Regions from separate parts of the Streptomyces drozdowiczii genome, predicted to be linked through region 1. Evidence: riboswitches for the same ligand, from Rfam matches in the RefSeq annotation. Region 1 holds a riboswitch; each other region holds the start of a gene.
The links. Region 1 has a riboswitch for cobalamin ahead of NEH16_RS24860 (cobalamin biosynthesis protein). Riboswitches for the same ligand answer to the same signal wherever they lie in the genome.

Region 1 (5,846 bases):
GCGGGAGTGGATCCAGGGGCCAGGGTGTCGTCGGGGCCGTGCACCACGAGCGTGGGGACGTGCAGGGTCACCGGGACCGAGGTGTCCAGGAGAGAGGTGCCGTGCAGTCCGGTCTGCCCCTGGGCGGCGCGCACGGCCAGCGGCAGCAGCGCGGCGGGGACCCCGCGTGCGGCGGCCAGGCCGCGCAGCGTGTCGGACCAGTCCAGCACGGGCGAGTCGAGGACGAGGCCGGAGATCCGGTCGCGGAGCGCGGAGCCGACGCAGGCGTGCAGCGCCATGGACGCGCCGGTGGACCAGCCGTACAGGATGACCTGCTCGGCGCCGCCCCGGACGGCGAAGCGGATCGCGGCGTCCAGGTCGCGCCACTCGGACTCGCCGAGGTGGCCGAGCCCGTCCGGGGAGCGGGGGGCGCCCGGGTCGCCCCGGTAGGCGAGGTCGAGCACGGGCAGCTGCTGGCCGTGCAGGAAGCCGAGGAGGTTCAGCGGGTGCTCGCGGGTGGCGCCGATGCCGTGGACGGTGATGACCCAGGTGGGCCGGGGCGCCGGGACGTACCAGGCGGGCAGTTCGCCGAGTTCGCCGGGGATCCGCACCTCGCGGAAGGCCAGGCCCAGCGCGCTGCCGGGGTCGCCGCTGTACACCTGGGGCGTGAGGCGGACCTTGTCGCCGGGGGCGAGGATGCCGTGGTCCACGCGTTCCAGTCGGCGCACGACGGTGTCGGCGGCCTGGTGGGCCCGGTCGAGGACGGGGCCGACGACGGCGTGGACGTCCTTGCCGGTCAGCCCGTACGTGCCGGGGCGCAGCGAGGTGAGGGACCGGGTCAGGGTGACCTGCCCGGCGGCCGTCGCGTGGACGGTGAGTTCGCGGTCGGCGGGGAGCGGTCGTCCGGGCGGCGTCTTGAGGGCGACGTCGCCGGCGAACCGGCCGGCCGCGACCGCTGCCGCGCCGGCGCCGATGAGTGTGGTGACGGCCGCTGCCGTCGCGGTAACCGGGCGCACACGAACAGTCTCGCGGTCCGGGCGCCGCGATGCCAGTGGGCGGGGCCGTACGGTGCCGCCTCAGCCGTGCTGCCCGTAGCCCTTCAGCGCCTCCCGGACCTCGCCGAGCTGGGTCTCCGAGAGCAGGGCCGGGGTGCGGCCGGGCACGGCGCTCGCGGTGAGCCAGACGTGGCAGAGCCATTCGAGCTGGGCGGTGCGGTCGTATGCCTGGTCGAGGGTGGTGCCGTAGGTGACGGTGCCGTGGTTGGCGAGCAGGCAGCCGGTGCGGTCGCGGAGGGCGGCGAGCATGTTCGCGGCGAGTTCGGGCGTGCCGTACCGGGCGTAGGGGGCGACGCGGACCGTGCCGCCGAGCATCGCGGCGGCGTAGTGGACCGGGGGGACCTCGGCGACGAGGGTGGAGACGGCGGTGGCGTGGACCGCGTGGGTGTGCACGACAGCCCTCGCGTCGGTGTTCCGGTAGACGGCGAGGTGGAGGGGAAGTTCGCTGGTGGGGGCCAGTGTTCCGAAGGTCTGGTTGCCTTCCGCATCGACGCCGGTCAGGTCCTCGGGGCGCAGCCGGTCGTACGGCACTCCGCTGGGTGTGACCAGCACCGTGTCGCCGACCCGCAGCGAGACGTTTCCGGAGGTTCCGACGACCAGTCCCTCGGCCGCGGTGCGGCGTGCCGTGGCGACGACCGCCTCCCATCCACGGGCGATCGCGTCGTGCCGTCCGTCACTCATCCCAAGATCCTTTCCGGGCCCCGCCCGGCCGCCGCCCAGGGGGTCACCGCAGCGCCCTGCTCAGTTCATCTTCCGTTCACTCAAGTTGCCTACGTTCCACCTGCCAATGACGTCGAACGATTGCCTGGGTAAATGGAACACATCACGCTGCTGCTCGCGATAGTGATCGTGACAGCTCTAGTGTTCGATTTCACGAACGGTTTCCACGACACCGCCAACGCGATGGCCACGACCATCTCGACCGGCGCACTCAAACCCAAGACGGCGGTCGCGATGTCCGCCGTTCTCAATCTGGTCGGCGCGTTCCTGTCCGTGGAGGTCGCCAAGACGATCTCCGGCGGGATCGTCAACGAGGACGGCCTCAGAACCGAGGTCATCTTCGCGGCGCTCGTCGGCGCCATCCTGTGGAATCTTCTGACCTGGCTGGTCGGGCTTCCGTCCAGCTCCTCCCACGCACTGTTCGGCGGCCTCATCGGCGCCGCGGTGATGTCCGCCGGCTGGTCGTCGGTCAACGGCGGCACCGTCGTCACCAAGGTGCTGCTGCCCGCCGTCGCCGCCCCGATCGTGGCCGGTGTGGCCGCGCTCCTGGCCACCAGGCTCACGTACCGGATCGGCGGGAAGATCCGTAACGACGCCCAGGAGAAGGCCACCGCCAAGGGCTACCGGGCGGGGCAGATCGCCTCGGCCGGGCTCGTCTCGCTCGCGCACGGCACCAACGACGCGCAGAAGACGATGGGCATCATCACCCTGGCCCTGGTCACCGGCGGCGTCCTCTCCCCCGGCTCCAACCCGCCGGTCTGGGTCATCGTCAGCGCCGGCCTGGCCATCGCGCTCGGCACGTACCTCGGCGGCTGGCGGATCATCCGCACCATGGGCAGCGGCCTGACCGAGCTGAAGCCCCCGCAGGGCTTCGCCGCCCAGACCAGCGCGGCCACCGTCATCCTGGCCTCCTCGCACCTCGGCTTCTCCCTCTCCACCACGCAGTCCTGCTCCGGGGCCGTGATGGGCGCGGGCCTCGGCCGGTCCGGGGGCGTGGTCCGCTGGTCCACCGCCACCCGGATGTTCGTCGCCTGGGGCCTGACCCTGCCGGCCGCCGGTCTGGTCGGGGCGGGCGCCGAGTTCCTGACGAAGCAGGGCACCTGGGGCGTCGTGGTCGTCGCGGCCCTCCTGGTCGCCGGCTCGGGGGCGATCTGGGTGCTGTCGCGCCGCAAGCCCGTCGGCCACGGCGATGTCGCGCCCGGCACCGAGGACACGGCCCCGGCCGAGCCCGCGGGCGTCGTCACCCAGGCCATCGCGGCCGTGAGCCCGCCGCCCACCGTGGCGCACGACCTCGCCGCCACCATTCCGGCGCCCGCCGCATCCGTCGCCGCCGATCCGGCCCGACCCGCCACGGTCTGACAGACCCCGGTACTCCGCTAAGGACACCCCGTATGAACATCGACTGGGCAGCTCTGGGCACCGTCTTCGGCGTCTCCCTCGTCACCACCGTCGCCCTGGTGGGCCTCTTCACGCTCGGCATCGTCGGCCTCTCCAAGCAGCCGGAAACGGCCGCCGGGGGCGGTCCGGCGGGCGGATCGGTCCTGCTGGCGCGGGCCGGGGCGTACGTCTGCTTCGGGCTGTGCGCGGCGGCGGTCGCGTACGGCATCTATCTCATCGTCGCCTGACGCATCACCGCCCCATCGGGCCGGACGCACCCCGTGTGCGCCCGGCCCGATGTGCGTCCGCCCACACCGTGCCGTCGCAGGTCAACGGCGAGTTGACGGGCGTTCGCGGGGCGTGGTGGACTGCCGGAGCCATTACGGCGACAGCAGAGGAAGCCGGTGCGAATCCGGCGCGGTCCCGCCACTGTCACCGGGGAGCGGTCCCCCACCGCACGTCACGGCCCGCGCGAGCGGGCTGGAAGACCGGGGGAATCCGCCGATCCGGAAGCCAGGAGACTCCTGTCGCCGTCACGTCGAACCAGGGCGCGGACCCTGAGTGAGGACATACCGCCATGCCCGGCTGCCGTGCGCCCCTCTCCCCACAGCCCCTGTCGGCGGACTCCGGTACGGCCGGCTGAACCGTGCGTGCCGATCGCATCTTCGCGTACGGCGCCACCGCCGGCCTGATCGGCGACCTGCTGCTCGGTGACCCCCGCAGGGGCCACCCGGTCGCCGCCTTCGGGCGGGCCGCCGCGGCCGTCGAGGACCGGCTCTGGCGCGACCACCGCGGCCGGGGCGCCCTGCACACCCTGATCTGCGCCGGGGGCGCCGCCGGGTCCGCCGCGCTCGCCGCCCGCGCCCTGCGCCGCCACCCCGCCGCGTCCGTGGCCCTGACCGCCGCCGCCACCTGGTCCGTCCTCGGCGGTACGTCGCTGGGGCGCGAGGCCCGGGCCATCGGCGGCGCGCTCGCCGCCGGGGACGTCGAGTCGGCCCGGGAGCGGCTGCCGCACCTGTGCGGGCGCGACCCGCAGGCGCTGGACGGCCCCGGGATCGCGCGCGCCGTGGTGGAGTCCGTCGCCGAGAACACCTCGGACGCCGTGGTCGGCGCCCTCGTCTGGGGCGCCCTCGCCGGGGTCCCCGGGCTCGTCGGCTTCCGCGCCGCCAATACGCTCGACGCGATGGTCGGCCACAAGTCGCCCCGCTACCTGCGGTACGGCTGGGCATCGGCCCGGCTCGACGACCTCGCGGGCTGGCCCGGCGCCCGCCTCACCGCGCTGCTCGCCGTGGCCTCCGGCGGCCGGCCCCGGGAGGCCGTACGGGCCTGGCGGGCGGACGCCGCGAAGCACCCGAGCCCCAACGCGGGGCCCGTGGAGGCCGCGTTCGCCGGGGCGCTCGGCGTACGGCTCGGCGGGACCCTCGCCTACGGCGGGCGCGTCGAGCACCGGCCCGTGCTCAACGGGGAGGCCGGGCGGGCGGTGGAGACCGGCGACATCGAGCGCGCGGTGCGGCTCTCGCGCCGGGTGGGCGTGCTCGCCCTCGGCGTCGGCGTGGCCGCCCGGCTGGGCGCGGGGGCGGTCGCACGCCGGGCCCGCAGACCTCGTACACCTGGACGGAGAGCGATATGAGCGGCGGACTGCTGGTCGCCGGGACCACATCGGACGCGGGCAAGAGCGTCGTCACGGCGGGCATCTGCCGCTGGCTCGTACGCCAGGGGGTGAAGGTCGCCCCGTTCAAGGCGCAGAACATGTCGCTGAACTCCTTCGTCACCCGCGAGGGCGCCGAGATCGGCCGGGCCCAGGCCATGCAGGCCCAGGCCGCCCGCGTCGAGCCGACCGCCCTGATGAACCCGGTGCTGCTCAAGCCCGGCGGCGACCGCTCCAGCCAGGTCGTCCTGATGGGGCGGCCGGTCGGCGAGATGAGCGCCCGCGGCTACCACGGCGGGCGGCAGGAAAAGCTGCTGTCCACCGTCACGGACTGCCTGGAGCAGCTGCGGAGCACGTACGACGCGGTGATCTGCGAGGGCGCGGGCTCGCCCGCCGAGATCAACCTCCGCCGCACGGACATCGTGAACATGGGCATCGCCCGCGCCGCGCGCTTCCCGGTCGTGGTGGTCGGGGACATCGACCGGGGCGGCGTCTTCGCCTCGTTCTTCGGGACGACCGCGCTGCTCGCGCCGGAGGACCAGGAGCTGATCGCGGGGTACCTGGTCAACAAGTTCCGGGGTGACGTCTCGCTCCTTGAGCCGGGGCTCGACATGCTGCGGGAGCTGACGGGCCGTCCCACCTACGGGGTGCTGCCCTTCGCGCACGGGCTCGGCATCGACGAGGAGGACGGCCTCAGGGTGTCGCTGCGCGGCACCGTACGGGAGTCGACGGTCGCCCCGCCGCACGGCGAGGACGTCCTGCGCGTCGCCGTGTGCGCGATCCCGCTGATGTCGAACTTCACCGATGTGGACGCGCTGGCCGCCGAACCGGGCGTCGTCGTGCGGTTCGTGGACCGGCCCGAGGAGCTGGCCGACGCGGACCTCGTCATCGTGCCGGGCACCCGGGGCACCGTGAAGGCGCTCGCCTGGCTGCGCGAACGCGGGCTCGCCGGCGCCCTGCGGCGGCGCGCCGCCGAGGGCCGGCCGGTGCTCGGGATCTGCGGCGGCTACCAGATCCTCGGCGAGCACATCGAGGACGAGGTCGAGTCGCGCGCCGGGCAGGTCGAC
Region 2 (5,846 bases), 5.0 Mb from region 1:
GGTCCGCGCCACGATGTCCGAGAGGACCAGGAAGGACGCACCGCCCAGCGCGGCGGTCGGCAGCACGCGCCGGTGGTCGCCGCCGACGAGCAGCCGCACGATGTGCGGGAGCATCAGGCCCACGAAGCCGATCGGTCCGGCCGCGGCGACCAGCACACCGGTGACCAGCGACACGAGCACGAACATCCGGGCCCGGAACCGCGCGACGTCCAGGCCCATGGTGGCGGCGGCCTCCTCCCCGGCCAGCAGCAGGTTCAGATTCGGGGCCTGCACCATGAGGACCGCGATGCCGAGGAGCAGCGCCAGACCCGGCAGCCAGAGCGACCCCCAGGACACACCGCCGAGACCGCCCATGGTCCAGGCGAGGACCGTGCGCGCCTCGTTGCCGTTGTCCGTCGTCAGGAGGAGCAGGTTCAGCAGCGCGTTGAGCACCGACGCCACGGCGACCCCTGCCAGGACGAGTCGCATCGAGGTGATGCGGCCACCGGTGCGGGCGGCCGCGTAGACGAGGACGAGCGCGCCCAGTGCCCCCGCGAACGCGGCCGCCGACAGGGACACCGTCCCGAAGAGGCTCGACCCGAACACGATCACCGAGACCGCGCCGAGCGAGGCGCCGGAGGACGCGCCGAGGAGGTACGGCTCGGCGAGGGGGTTGCGCACCAGCGCCTGGAGCGCCGTACCGACGACGGCGAGGCCCGCGCCGGTGACCGCGCCGAGCAGGACGCGGGGGCCCCGCACGTCGAGCACGATCGTCTCCCGCGCCCGGGTCCAGGTGGGCTCCGTCCAGTCGGCGCCGAGCGCGTGCGTCACGATGTGCCACACCTGGGCGGGCGGCACCCGCACCGAGCCGAGGGCGAGCCCCGCGGTCATGCAGGCGGCCAGCAGCACGGTGAGCCCGACCAGGACGACGGCGAACGCGGCCCGGCGGCGCGGCTCGACCGCGGTGGTGTGCCCGGCGTCCGTGGCGAGCGCCGTCACTCGAAGCTGTCCGGGTGCAGCCCGCGCGCCAGGTCGCCCACGGCGTCCGCCGAGCGGACGCCGACGAGGGTGTCGGTCAGCGGCAGGACCACGAAGCGCTTGTTCCTGATCGCGGGCACGTCGGCGAGGGCGGGCTGGGAGAGCAGGAACTTCTTCTTCTGCGCGACGGTGGTGCCCGCGTAGTCGTAGATGGCGATGACTTCCGGCTTGCGGTCGACGACCTGTTCCCATGAGGCGTCGCCGAACACGTCGTCCAGGTCGGAGAAGACGTTCCTGCCGCCCGCCAGCTCGATCAGTTCGTTGCCCAGGCCCTTGCCCCCGGCCGTGAAGGCGGACTTGTCGCCGCTGTCGTAGACGAACACGGAGACATCACGCGCGCCCTTCACGGCCGCGCTCGCCTTGTCCACGCGGGTGCGCAGCTCGGAGACGAGAGCCGACGCGCGGTCGGGGACGCCGAAGATCTTGCCGATCGTGCGTATCTCGGCGTACGTGTCCTCCATCGTCACCCCCTCCTTCCCGGCGCAGTTCTCCCGGTTGAGGTAGGTGTCGATGCCCGCGTCCCGGAACGCCTTGCGCGAGCGCCCCTCCTTCTCCGCGAACGCGCTGGCGTACCCGCCGTAGACGAAGTCGGGATCGGTGTCGAGGACCTTCTCGAACGACGGCGCCTCCTTCGACAACTGCGGGATCGACGCGAAGTCCTTGCGCAGAGCGGGCAGCACCGCCGAGTCGGGGTACGACGTACCGGCCATACGGTCCTTCAGCCCCAGCGAGAGCATCAGTTCGGCCGGGTGCTGGTGGATGGTCACCGCGCGGGACGGCGGTTCGGTGTACGTCGTCCTGACCCCGCAGTTGTCGATGGTGACGGGGAAGCCCTTCGCCGCCGAGGCACTCGCCTTCGGGGAGTCGTCGGTGGTGCCGGACGAGCCGCAGCCGGCCGTCAGCAGGATCGCCGACAGCGCTGTGACGGCCGCGGCGAGGCGCGCCGGACCGCGCCGACGTGAAATCGCGGACACCACGGGCGACGGGGAGAACGAGAAAAGGGGACGGCTGTGACCGTCGTGCATGGGAAGCCTCCTGCGGAGTCCGCGCTCCTCGGATCGGGCCCGCGGCAGGTCAGTGACCTGACTTCCGCGGACACCCGTGGGGACGTGCGCGGTCACAGTGGCGGGACCGTGCCGGATTCGCACCGGCTTCCTGGCTCCTGCCGCGGCTTTGACCTGGTGATCGTACGTAATGACCGGGCGCACCCGGACACCGGGTCGGACGCGAGCCGGGCGTCCCGGCGCCGGCCGAGGAGAGGCCCCTGGAAGACTGTCCGCATGAGCACGGAACAGCGCGCGATCCTCGTCATCGGCATCGGGGCCGGCAACCCCGACCATCTGACCCTTCAGGCCGTGAAGGCGATCCGCCGCGCCGACGTCTTCTTCATCGTCGGCAAGGGCCCCGACAAGGCGTCGCTGACCGACCTGCGCCACCGGATGATCGAGGAGCACGCGCGGGGCCCGTACCGCGTGGTGGAGGTCGAGGACCCCAGCCGCGACCGGCGCCCGATGGACCGTTCCGATTACACGGCGGCCGTCCAGGACTGGCGTGAGCGGCGCGGCGAGATCTTCGAGCGGGCGATGCGCGACGAGATGACGGCCGGCGAGACGGGGGCCTTCCTCGTCTGGGGCGACCCGTCCCTGTACGACAGCACGCTCGGCATCCTCGGGGACATCGAGGACCGCGGCGCGCTCTCCGTGAGCGTCGAGGTCATCCCCGGAATCACGAGCGTCGCCGCCCTGACCGCCCGTCACCGCATCCCGCTCAACCAGGTGGGACGCCCGGTGCACATCACCCCGGCCCGCCGTCTCGCCGACGTCGGCCAGAACGACGACGGCGACATCGTCGTCATGCTCGACGCCCACGAGTCGTTCACCCAGGTCGCGGGCGACAGCGTATGGATCTACTGGGGCGCCTACCTCGGCACCCCGGACGAACTCCTCGTTGCCGGGCCGATCCGTGAAGTCTCCGACCGCATCCGACGGGTCCGCGCCGAGGCACGCGAGCGGCACGGCTGGATCATGGACACGTATCTGCTGCGCATCGCGGAAGGACCGTCGCGGGGGGCTGCGGACCTCCATCGCATGTGACGTAGGTCTCACCCTGGTGGTGGGAACTCGCGCGCCATTCGCTCCGACTCCTCTACGTGCACGTCACCGTCCCCACCGGTCCACGCACGAGGAGCAGCCGATGACCGAGACCACGCCTGCCGCGCCACCACCGCTCCGACCACACACGACCGAGGAGGCCGCCGCCACCGAGGACTTCGCCACGCCGACGACGAGGAGCGGTGGAGGCATGTGGAGCGGGCTGCGGCCCCTCCTTCTGCGCCTGCACTTCTACGCGGGCGTCCTCATCGGTCCGTTCCTGCTCGTCGCCGCCGTGACCGGACTGCTCTACACGGCGACGCCGCAGATCGAGTCCGTCGTCTACCACCACGAACTGAAGGTCACCCCGCACGGCGAACCGAAGCCGCTGGCCGCCCAGGTGGACTCGGCCCGCGAGGCGACACCCGGCGGGCGGCTCGTCTCCGTCACCAAGGGAGCGGGCGACGAGGACACCACGCGCGTCACCTTCGACGTGAAGGGGCTGCCCGAGGGATACACGCAGACCGCTTTCGTCGATCCCTACACGGCGGAGGTGCGCGGCTCGCTGCGTACGTTCGGCGAGTGGCTGCCCGTACGGGCGTGGTTCGACAGCCTGCACCGCACGCTGCATCTCGGGGAGTTCGGCCGCAACTACAGCGAGATCGCAGCGAGTTGGTTGTGGGTCGAGGTGCTGGGCGGGCTCGCCCTGTGGCTCGGGGCGCCGCGCGGGCGGGAGAGGATGCGTCGGCTGTTCGTACCGCGCCGGGGCGTGCAGGGGCGCAAGCGCACGCTGTCCTGGCACGGGGCCGTGGGCTTGTGGGTGTCGGCCGGTTTCCTCGCCCTCTCGGCAACCGGACTGACGTGGTCCGCGCACGCGGGCGTGAACATCGGCACGATCCAGGACGCGCTGGGCGGGGCGACGCCGTCCGTCTCCTCGACCCTGGGCGGGGCGGCGTCGAAGCAGCCCGCGCCCGGCACTTCCGCCGTCCAGACCGACCTGGACGAGGCCGTCCGCATCGCCCGTGCCGAAGGTCTGCGCGGCAAGCTCGTCATCACTCCACCCGCCGACAGCAGGAGCGGGTACGTCGTCAAGGAGAACACGCGGCACTGGCCGGAGCAGCAGGACTCGGTGGCCATCGACCCCGCCACCGGCAAGGTCACGGACAAGGTGGTCTTCGACGACTTCCCCGTCCTCGCCAAACTCACCCGCTGGGGCATCGACGCCCACATGGGCCTGCTCTTCGGCCTCGCCAACCAGATCGCCCTCGCGGCCATCGCCCTCGCGCTCATCGGCATGCTCTTCTGGGGCTACCGCATGTGGTGGCTCCGTAGGCCCACCCGGGGAGGCGGGACACGGCTCGGACGTCCGCCGGTCCGGGGGGCCTGGCGGCGGGTGCCGGGGAGGGCCATGGCCCCGCTCGTCGTCGTGACCGCCGTCCTCGCGTACTACCTGCCGCTGTTCGGGCTGCCCCTGGTCTGCTTCCTGCTCGCGGACCTGGCAGTCGCCGAAGTGCGCCGACGCGGGCGTACACACCCGGAAGCGCGATCCGAGAAGCCGAAGGAGATGGCCCGATGATCGCCGCCAACGGGCTGCGCTGGATTCTGACGCTGCTCTTCTGCGGACTTGCCGTCCACGGTCTTTGGCGTGCCTTCACGGCCCGCTCCCATCCGTGGGCCGTACGGCTGGCGCACGGACTGCACGCGGTGATGGCCCTCGCGATGTTCGCGATGGCCTGGTCCTGGGGCCTGGACCTGCCCGCCACCCCGCAGGTGATCTTCTTCTCGGCCGCGGCGGCCTGGTTCGTGGTGGCCGCCCTCGCTCTTCCCGTCGGCCCCGAGCCGCGGGGACGGGCTCTCGCGGGCGCGCTGCCGCACGCCCTGATGACCGGCGCGATGGCATGGATGGCCGCCGCGATGGCGTCGGGCATGTCCATGGGTGCGATGGGTGGCGGCCAGGCACACGACATGCCGGGGATGGACATGGCCGCGCCCGGAGCGCTCGCGACGATGACGCTCAGCGGCACCGGCGATCGCTGGGGCGCGGGTCTGCTCGCACTGCTTCTGCTCGCGCTCGCGCTGGTTTGGCTCGCGAGGGGCTTCGACACGGGCCGTCCGGCGCCGCGTGCTCCGGGCGACGCGGGCTCGGGCGGTGCGGTCCGGGCCGCGTGGGACCTGGGCTGTCACGGGCTGATGGCGCTGGGCATGGCGGTGATGTTCGCCGTCATGGTGTGAGACGTCGGGCGAATGTCTGATGCGTGACGCACGCCACCCGGGGGATGGGGAACTCGCGTCCCCGGGCGGCCGACCACTGGTGCGTACGACTCGCACTCTCGCCCGGAGCCTGCCCCATGGACCACTCGGTGACGCCCCGCACCCAACGGCGTCCGTCTCCTGCCCCGTACGCGCTGCTCGGAGGCTTCGTCCTCCTGCTCTCCGCGCTCTTCGCCGTGTCGTACGGGGCCGGCCGTCTCGCCGGACCCGTCGCCCCGGACATGCGCGGCGTCACGCATCCCGACGAGCCGGGTTCGCACGACATGGGCGGCATGAGCGGGATGGCCCACTGATGGGCCGGGAAGCCGCGCCGCGCACCCTCGCCACGACGGATCTGCTGGTCGCCTCCCTGCGCCGCCCTCCTCGCCCGAGGAGGGGGCGAGCGGGGAGACCGGACCCGCGCCTACGCAACGGCTCGTGGTGACCGCGCTCCTCGCCGCCCCCGTCGCGGCCTGGGGCGCGTGGCCC
Region 3 (5,846 bases), 4.9 Mb from region 1:
TCGAGCCGCTGACCCTGCTGGACCGGCTGCTGCCGGTGTACGCGGAGGTCCTGGCGGATCTGCGTGCGGCGGGTGCCGAGTGGGTGCAGCTGGACGAGCCGGCCCTCGTCCAGGACCGCACCCCGGCCGAACTCGACGCGGCCGAACGCGCCTACCGTGACCTCGGCGCGCTCACCGACCGGCCGAAGCTGCTCGTCGCCTCCTACTTCGACCGGCTGGGCGAGGCGCTTCCGGTCCTGGCCAAGGCGCCCGTCGAGGGCCTGGCGCTGGACTTCACCGAGGCCGCAGCCGCCAACCTGGACGCCCTGGCGGCCGTCGGCGGGCTCCCCGGCAAGCGCCTGGTCGCCGGTGTCGTCAACGGCCGCAACATCTGGATCAACGACCTCCAGAAGTCGCTGTCCACCCTCGGCACCCTCCTGGGGCTGGCCGACCGCGTCGACGTGGCCGCCTCCTGCTCTCTGCTGCACGTACCGCTGGACGCCGCCGCCGAGAAGGAGATCGACCCGCAGATCGTCCGTTGGCTGGCCTTCGCCCGGCAGAAGACCGCGGAGATCGTCACCCTGGCGAAGGCGCTCGCCCAGGGCACCGACCTCATCGCCGCCGAACTCTCCGCCAATAAGGCCGCCTTGGCCTCCCGGGCCGGCTCCCCCCTCACCCGGGACCCGGCCGTGCGCGCCCGGGCCGAGGCCGTGACGGACGCGGACAGCCGCCGTTCGCAGCCGTACGCCGAACGCTCGGCGGCCCAACGGGCGCAGCTGGGACTGCCGTTGCTCCCGACGACGACCATCGGGTCGTTCCCGCAGACCGGAGAGCTGCGGACGGCCCGTGCCGACCTGCGGGCCGGACGCATCGACCCGGCGGGTTACGAGGAGCGCATCCGGACGGAGATCCGGGAGGTCATCTCCTTCCAGGAGAAGACGGGCATCGACGTCCTGGTGCACGGCGAGCCCGAACGCAACGACATGGTGCAGTACTTCGCCGAGCAGCTGACCGGCTACCTCGCCACCCAGCACGGCTGGGTCCAGTCGTACGGCACCCGGTACGTGCGTCCGCCGGTCCTCGCCGGGGACATCTCGCGCCCCGAGCCGATGACGGTGCGCTGGACCTCGTACGCCCAGTCGCTGAGCGACCGCCCGGTCAAGGGCATGCTCACGGGCCCGGTCACCATGCTCGCCTGGTCGTTCGTCCGCGACGATCTGCCGCTCGGGGAGACCGCCCGGCAGGTCGCCCTCGCCCTGCGCGACGAGGTCGACGACCTGGAGGCGAGCGGGACTTCGGTGATCCAGGTGGACGAGCCCGCGCTGCGCGAGACGCTGCCGCTGCGGGCCGCCGACCGGGCGGACTACCTGGCCTGGGCCACGGAGGCGTTCCGGCTCACCACCAGCGGGGTACGGCCGGAGACCCAGATCCACACGCACATGTGCTACGCGGAGTTCGGTGACATCGTCCAGGCCATCGACGACCTGGACGCCGACGTCATCAGCCTGGAGGCGGCCCGCTCCCACATGCAGGTGGCCCGCGAGCTGGCCGCCCACGGCTACCCGCGCGAGGCGGGACCGGGCGTCTACGACATCCACTCGCCCCGCGTCCCGAGCGCCGAGGAGGCCGCCGAGCTGCTGCGTACGGGGTTGAAGGCGATCCCCGCCGAACGGCTCTGGGTGAATCCCGACTGCGGCCTCAAGACCCGCGGCTGGCCCGAGACCCGCGCCTCGCTGGAGAACCTGGTCGCCGCCGCCCGTACCGTCCGGGCGGAACTGCCCGCCTCCTGAACGGGGTTGCCGGGGGCCGGGACGTCACCCGCGTCCCGGCCCCCGGCCGGCCGGGCCCGGGTCGAACGCGTACAGGTCCAGGATCTCCGGCATCGGGGCCGTGCCCGGGCCTCCCGCGCTGACCCAGGCTATGACGTCCTCGGTCGCCTCGGGGTCGTTGACCAGGCCGAGCCACACCGGCCGGGCCCCGGCGCGACGGGCCTCGGCCGATGGCTGCACGACGATGACGTTGGCCTGCTCGCACACGTCCAGGCACGCGGAGACGCGCACCGGGACGGCCGAGCGCAGCCGCGCCGTCTGGGCCCTGTGGTCGCCCGGCACCTTGACCGTGCCGCAGCAGCAGTCCCGGCACACCGTCACCCTGCTGGGCGCGGCGGCCGTCGGGGTGGGTCCAGCTGATTCCGGCATGGAGCCGTCCGCCTCTCACCGGGGAGGTCCGCCCCGGACATCGTGGAGGTGGCGACGGTGTGAGTGTCTGGCTCCCGGGTCGTGCCCGGTCACAGTGGCGGGACCGCGCCGGATTCACACCGGCTTCCTCAGCTCCCGTCGCCCGATTCGGCGGTCATCGTCTCATGGCCCCCGGGGCGGTCCACCGGCTGAGGTGCGGTGAAGCGGGCCGGGGCCCGGAAGCGGGCGCGGCGGGCGGCGCGGCGGAACGTCGTGAGCACAGCGGGGCCCGCCAGCAGGACGCACACGAAGTTCGTCACGGCGCGGCCGGTGTCCCAGCCGAGGGAGGTGGCCAGGTCGAAGGCGACGTAGCGGTGCCACTGCTCGGTGAAGGGCAGGCCGGGCAGGTAGGCGATGGAGCTGTTCGGGTCGAGGGAGAACGGCCAGAAGGAGAGGTTGAGGAGGAAGCCGAAGAGATAGCCGGACAGGGAGCCGTAGACGGCGAGCAGCAGCACCTCGCGGCGGCCGGTGGCGCGCGGGAGGAACCCGGCGAGCATGCCGACGAAGGCGCAGCCGAACATCTGGTACGGCATCCAGGGGCCGACTCCCCCGGTGATGAGCGCGGACGCGAACAGCGAGGTGCAGCCGAGGGTGAAGCCGAAGCCGGGGCCGAAGACCCGGCCGGCGAGGACGAGGACGAAGAAGACGGTCTCGATGCCCGCAGTGCCCGCGCCGAGCGGGCGCAGCGCGGCGTTGACGGCGGACAGGACGCCGAGCATGGCCAGGGCCTTCGAGTCGATGCCGCCCTCGGCGATCTCGGAGAGCACGACGCACAGGATCAGGACGAGCAGTACACCGAAGATCAGGGGCGGCGCGTAGTTCGACCCGAAGGTCCCGGGTGCCACGACGAACGGCCAGAAGAAGGCGACGATGCCTAGGAGCGCAGCCATGGCGATGACGACGGTGGCGCGCGGCACGAGCACGATCGCGGGCACGGTCGGTGCTGTCGGCTTGCTCACGGCTGACCGCCCTCCGGTCGAGGTGTGGCCAGCGCGGTGGTGACCTGGTCGACGGTGAGGAAGGGCAGCGGGGCCAGGATCTTCGCCGTCTGGGGCGCGAAGACCGGGGAGGCGACGATGACGTCCGTGGTGGGCCCGTCGGCGACGATCTCGCCCTCGGCCATGACGACGACCCGGTCGGCGGCGCGTGCGGCGAACTCGACGTCGTGGGTGGAGACGACGATCGCGCGGCCTTCGGCGGCCAGGGCGTCGACCGTCTCCACGAGCCGGTTCTTGGCCCGGTAGTCGAGGCCCCGGGTCGGTTCGTCCAGGAGCAGGACGTCCGGGGCCGCGGTGAGCTGGATGGCCAGGACGAGGGCGAGTTTCTGCCCTTCGGACAGGTCCCGCGGGTGGCTGCTGTCGGGGATTCCGGGTGCGAGCCGGTCCAGGATCTCGCGTGCCTTCCGGCCGTTCGCGGATTCGGTGTCCGCCTGGGCGAGTTCCTGCCCGACGCTTTCCAGGTAGAGGAGGTCGGCGGGGGTCTGCGGGACGAGGCCGACCAGTTGCCGGGCCCGTGCGGCGGGCAGGGTGTGGGGGTCGGCGCCGCGTGGCGTGCCGTCGGCCACGGACACGGTGCCGGAGTGCCGGGGACCGGTGCCCTGGAGCGCCCACAGCAGCGAGGACTTACCGGATCCGTTGCGTCCCATCAGCGCGGTGACCTCGCCCGCGCGCAGGGTGAGGTCGACCTCGCGGACGGCGGGGACCCCCTTGTGGGCGACGGTCACCTTGCGGGCGGTGAGCAGGTCGGGCCGGTCGGGGCCGGGCGCCCGGCGGACGGGTGCCGGGGTGTGGCCGGTCAGTCGGGTGCGCAGCTCGCGGGCGGTGCGCCTGGCGTCGCGGATGGACAGCGGGAGGGGGTCCCATCCGGCGGCTCGGCCCAGCTCCACAATGGGGGGTGCGATGGTGGAGCTGCGCAGGACGTCGGCGGGGGCGCCGATGCGGACGTGGCCGTCGCCGGGCAGATGGAGTACGCGGTCGGCGTACTGGACGACGCGTTCGAGGCGGTGCTCCGCCATGAGGACGGTGACGCCGAGGTCGTGGACGAGGCGGGTGACGGCGGCCAGGACCTCTTCGGCCGCGGTGGGGTCGAGGGCGGACGTCGGTTCGTCCAGGACGAGGACGCGGGGGTGGCTCGTCAGGACCGAGCCGATGGCGACGCGCTGCTGCTGGCCGCCGGAGAGCTCGTGCAGGGCGCGGTGGCGGAGGTCGGCGAGCCCCAGCAGGTCCAGGGTCTCCTCGACGCGCTTGCGCATGGTGGCGGGCGGGACGGCCAACTGCTCCATGGCGTACGCGAGTTCCTCCTCCACGGTGTCCGTGACGAAGCCGTCCAGCGGGTCCTGGCCCACCACGCCGACGACGTCCGCGAGTTCGCGCGGAGGATGGTGAGCGGTGTCCCGGCCGTCGACGGTGACCCTGCCGTACAGGGTGCCGCCGGTGAAGTGCGGGACGAGGCCGTTGACCGCGCCGAGCAGGGTGGACTTGCCGACCCCGGTGTGGCCGACGACGAGGCACAACTCGCCCTCCTCGACCGTCAGGTCGACGTCGCGGAGCGCTGGGGCCGCCGCGTCGTCGTACTCGATGGTGACCTGGTCAAAGGTGATCACGCGGTTCCGGCTTTCGGGTCGGTGCGGTGGGTCGCGGCGGGCGGCGGGGCGAGGAAGCCCGCCGCGCCGGCGAGCAGGATCGCCGAGGTCGGCACGAGCGGGAGGTCCGGCCAGGTGAGCGGGTAGAACGTCGGGTTGAGCTGCGCGGGGTCGTAGCCGAGGTTCACGAACAGCAGGACCGCCGAGAGCACACCGCTGCCGGCGACCAGCCACTCGGCGGCGCGCCAGAGGTCGGGCCGGTAGGTGGTGCGGGTGACACGGCGGCCTCCGAGGCGGAGCCCGGCGACACACAGTGCCGCGCCGACGCCCATCGCGGGAAGCCCCAGGAAGGCGGGGGCGGTGGCGTCGAGGAGTCCGTACGCCCCCGCGCACAGTCCGCACATGCCGAGGAGCATGAGGGCGCCGGTGACGCGCCGGGAGGTGCGGGTCGCGGTGCCGGCACGGCCGTAACCGCGTGAGTCCATCGCGGCGGCCAGGCGCAGCGACCGCTCCAGGGCATCCTCCAGGACGGGTACGACGATGCCGCGCAGGGCGCGCAGCCCCTGGGTCCGGCCGGCTCTCAGCTTCCGTGCCCGGGAGACGCGTTGGACGCTCTGCACCAGCTGCGGGGCGACGCTGATCGCGACGGTCACGGCGACGCCCAGCTCGTACAGCGCACCCGGCAGGACCCGCAGGGCCCGTTTCGGGTTGGCGAGGGTGTTGGCGGCGCCGATGCAGCACAGCATGCACGCCAGGCGGAGCCCGTCCGTGGCCGAGGAGAGGACGGCCTCCAGCGACACCGGGCCGCCGAGCTGGATGCCCGCGTACCAGTCGGGGGTGGGGATGTGCGGGAGGGCGAACAGGAAGTGGTCGCGCGGGGTGATGCCGGTGGCGAAGACCGCGCGGAAGGTGACGCGGATCGCCACGACGGTCAGCGCCAGGAACAGGTAGTACTTGAAGCCCCGGGCCCAGGGCGCCGTGGTCCGGCGTGCGGTGACGACGTAGCCGAGGACGGCGAGCACCAGGAAGAGCAGCAGCGGGTTGGCGGT

Region 2: linked by a shared signal. The riboswitch ahead of NEH16_RS02235 (ABC transporter substrate-binding protein) and the one ahead of NEH16_RS24860 (cobalamin biosynthesis protein) in region 1 are both predicted to bind cobalamin.
Region 3: linked by a shared signal. The riboswitch ahead of NEH16_RS02825 (hypothetical protein) and the one ahead of NEH16_RS24860 (cobalamin biosynthesis protein) in region 1 are both predicted to bind cobalamin.

The regions. Positions count from the first base shown of each region.
Region 1 covers NZ_CP098740.1:5,471,621-5,477,466, reverse strand. The annotation lists partial or broken gene NEH16_RS24880 (alpha/beta hydrolase) at 1-995, opposite strand, end outside; gene NEH16_RS24875 (class II aldolase/adducin family protein) at 1,056-1,715, opposite strand; gene NEH16_RS24870 (inorganic phosphate transporter) at 1,848-3,113, shown strand; gene NEH16_RS24865 (hypothetical protein) at 3,146-3,379, shown strand; cobalamin riboswitch at 3,527-3,654, shown strand; gene NEH16_RS24860 (cobalamin biosynthesis protein) at 3,778-4,761, shown strand; gene NEH16_RS24855 (cobyric acid synthase) at 4,758-5,846, shown strand, end outside.
Region 2 covers NZ_CP098740.1:494,428-500,273, reverse strand. The annotation lists gene NEH16_RS02240 (FecCD family ABC transporter permease) at 1-978, opposite strand, end outside; gene NEH16_RS02235 (ABC transporter substrate-binding protein) at 975-2,042, opposite strand; cobalamin riboswitch at 2,073-2,214, opposite strand; gene cobF (precorrin-6A synthase (deacetylating)) at 2,298-3,110, shown strand; gene NEH16_RS02225 (PepSY-associated TM helix domain-containing protein) at 3,211-4,683, shown strand; gene NEH16_RS02220 (DUF5134 domain-containing protein) at 4,680-5,339, shown strand; gene NEH16_RS02215 (hypothetical protein) at 5,456-5,671, shown strand; partial or broken gene NEH16_RS02210 (heavy metal translocating P-type ATPase) at 5,709-5,846, shown strand, end outside.
Region 3 covers NZ_CP098740.1:617,325-623,170, forward strand. The annotation lists gene metE (5-methyltetrahydropteroyltriglutamate--homocysteine S-methyltransferase) at 1-1,769, shown strand, start outside; gene NEH16_RS02825 (hypothetical protein) at 1,794-2,177, opposite strand; cobalamin riboswitch at 2,224-2,347, opposite strand; gene NEH16_RS02830 (ECF transporter S component) at 2,306-3,106, opposite strand; gene NEH16_RS02835 (ABC transporter ATP-binding protein) at 3,172-4,818, opposite strand; gene NEH16_RS02840 (energy-coupling factor transporter transmembrane component T) at 4,815-5,846, opposite strand, start outside.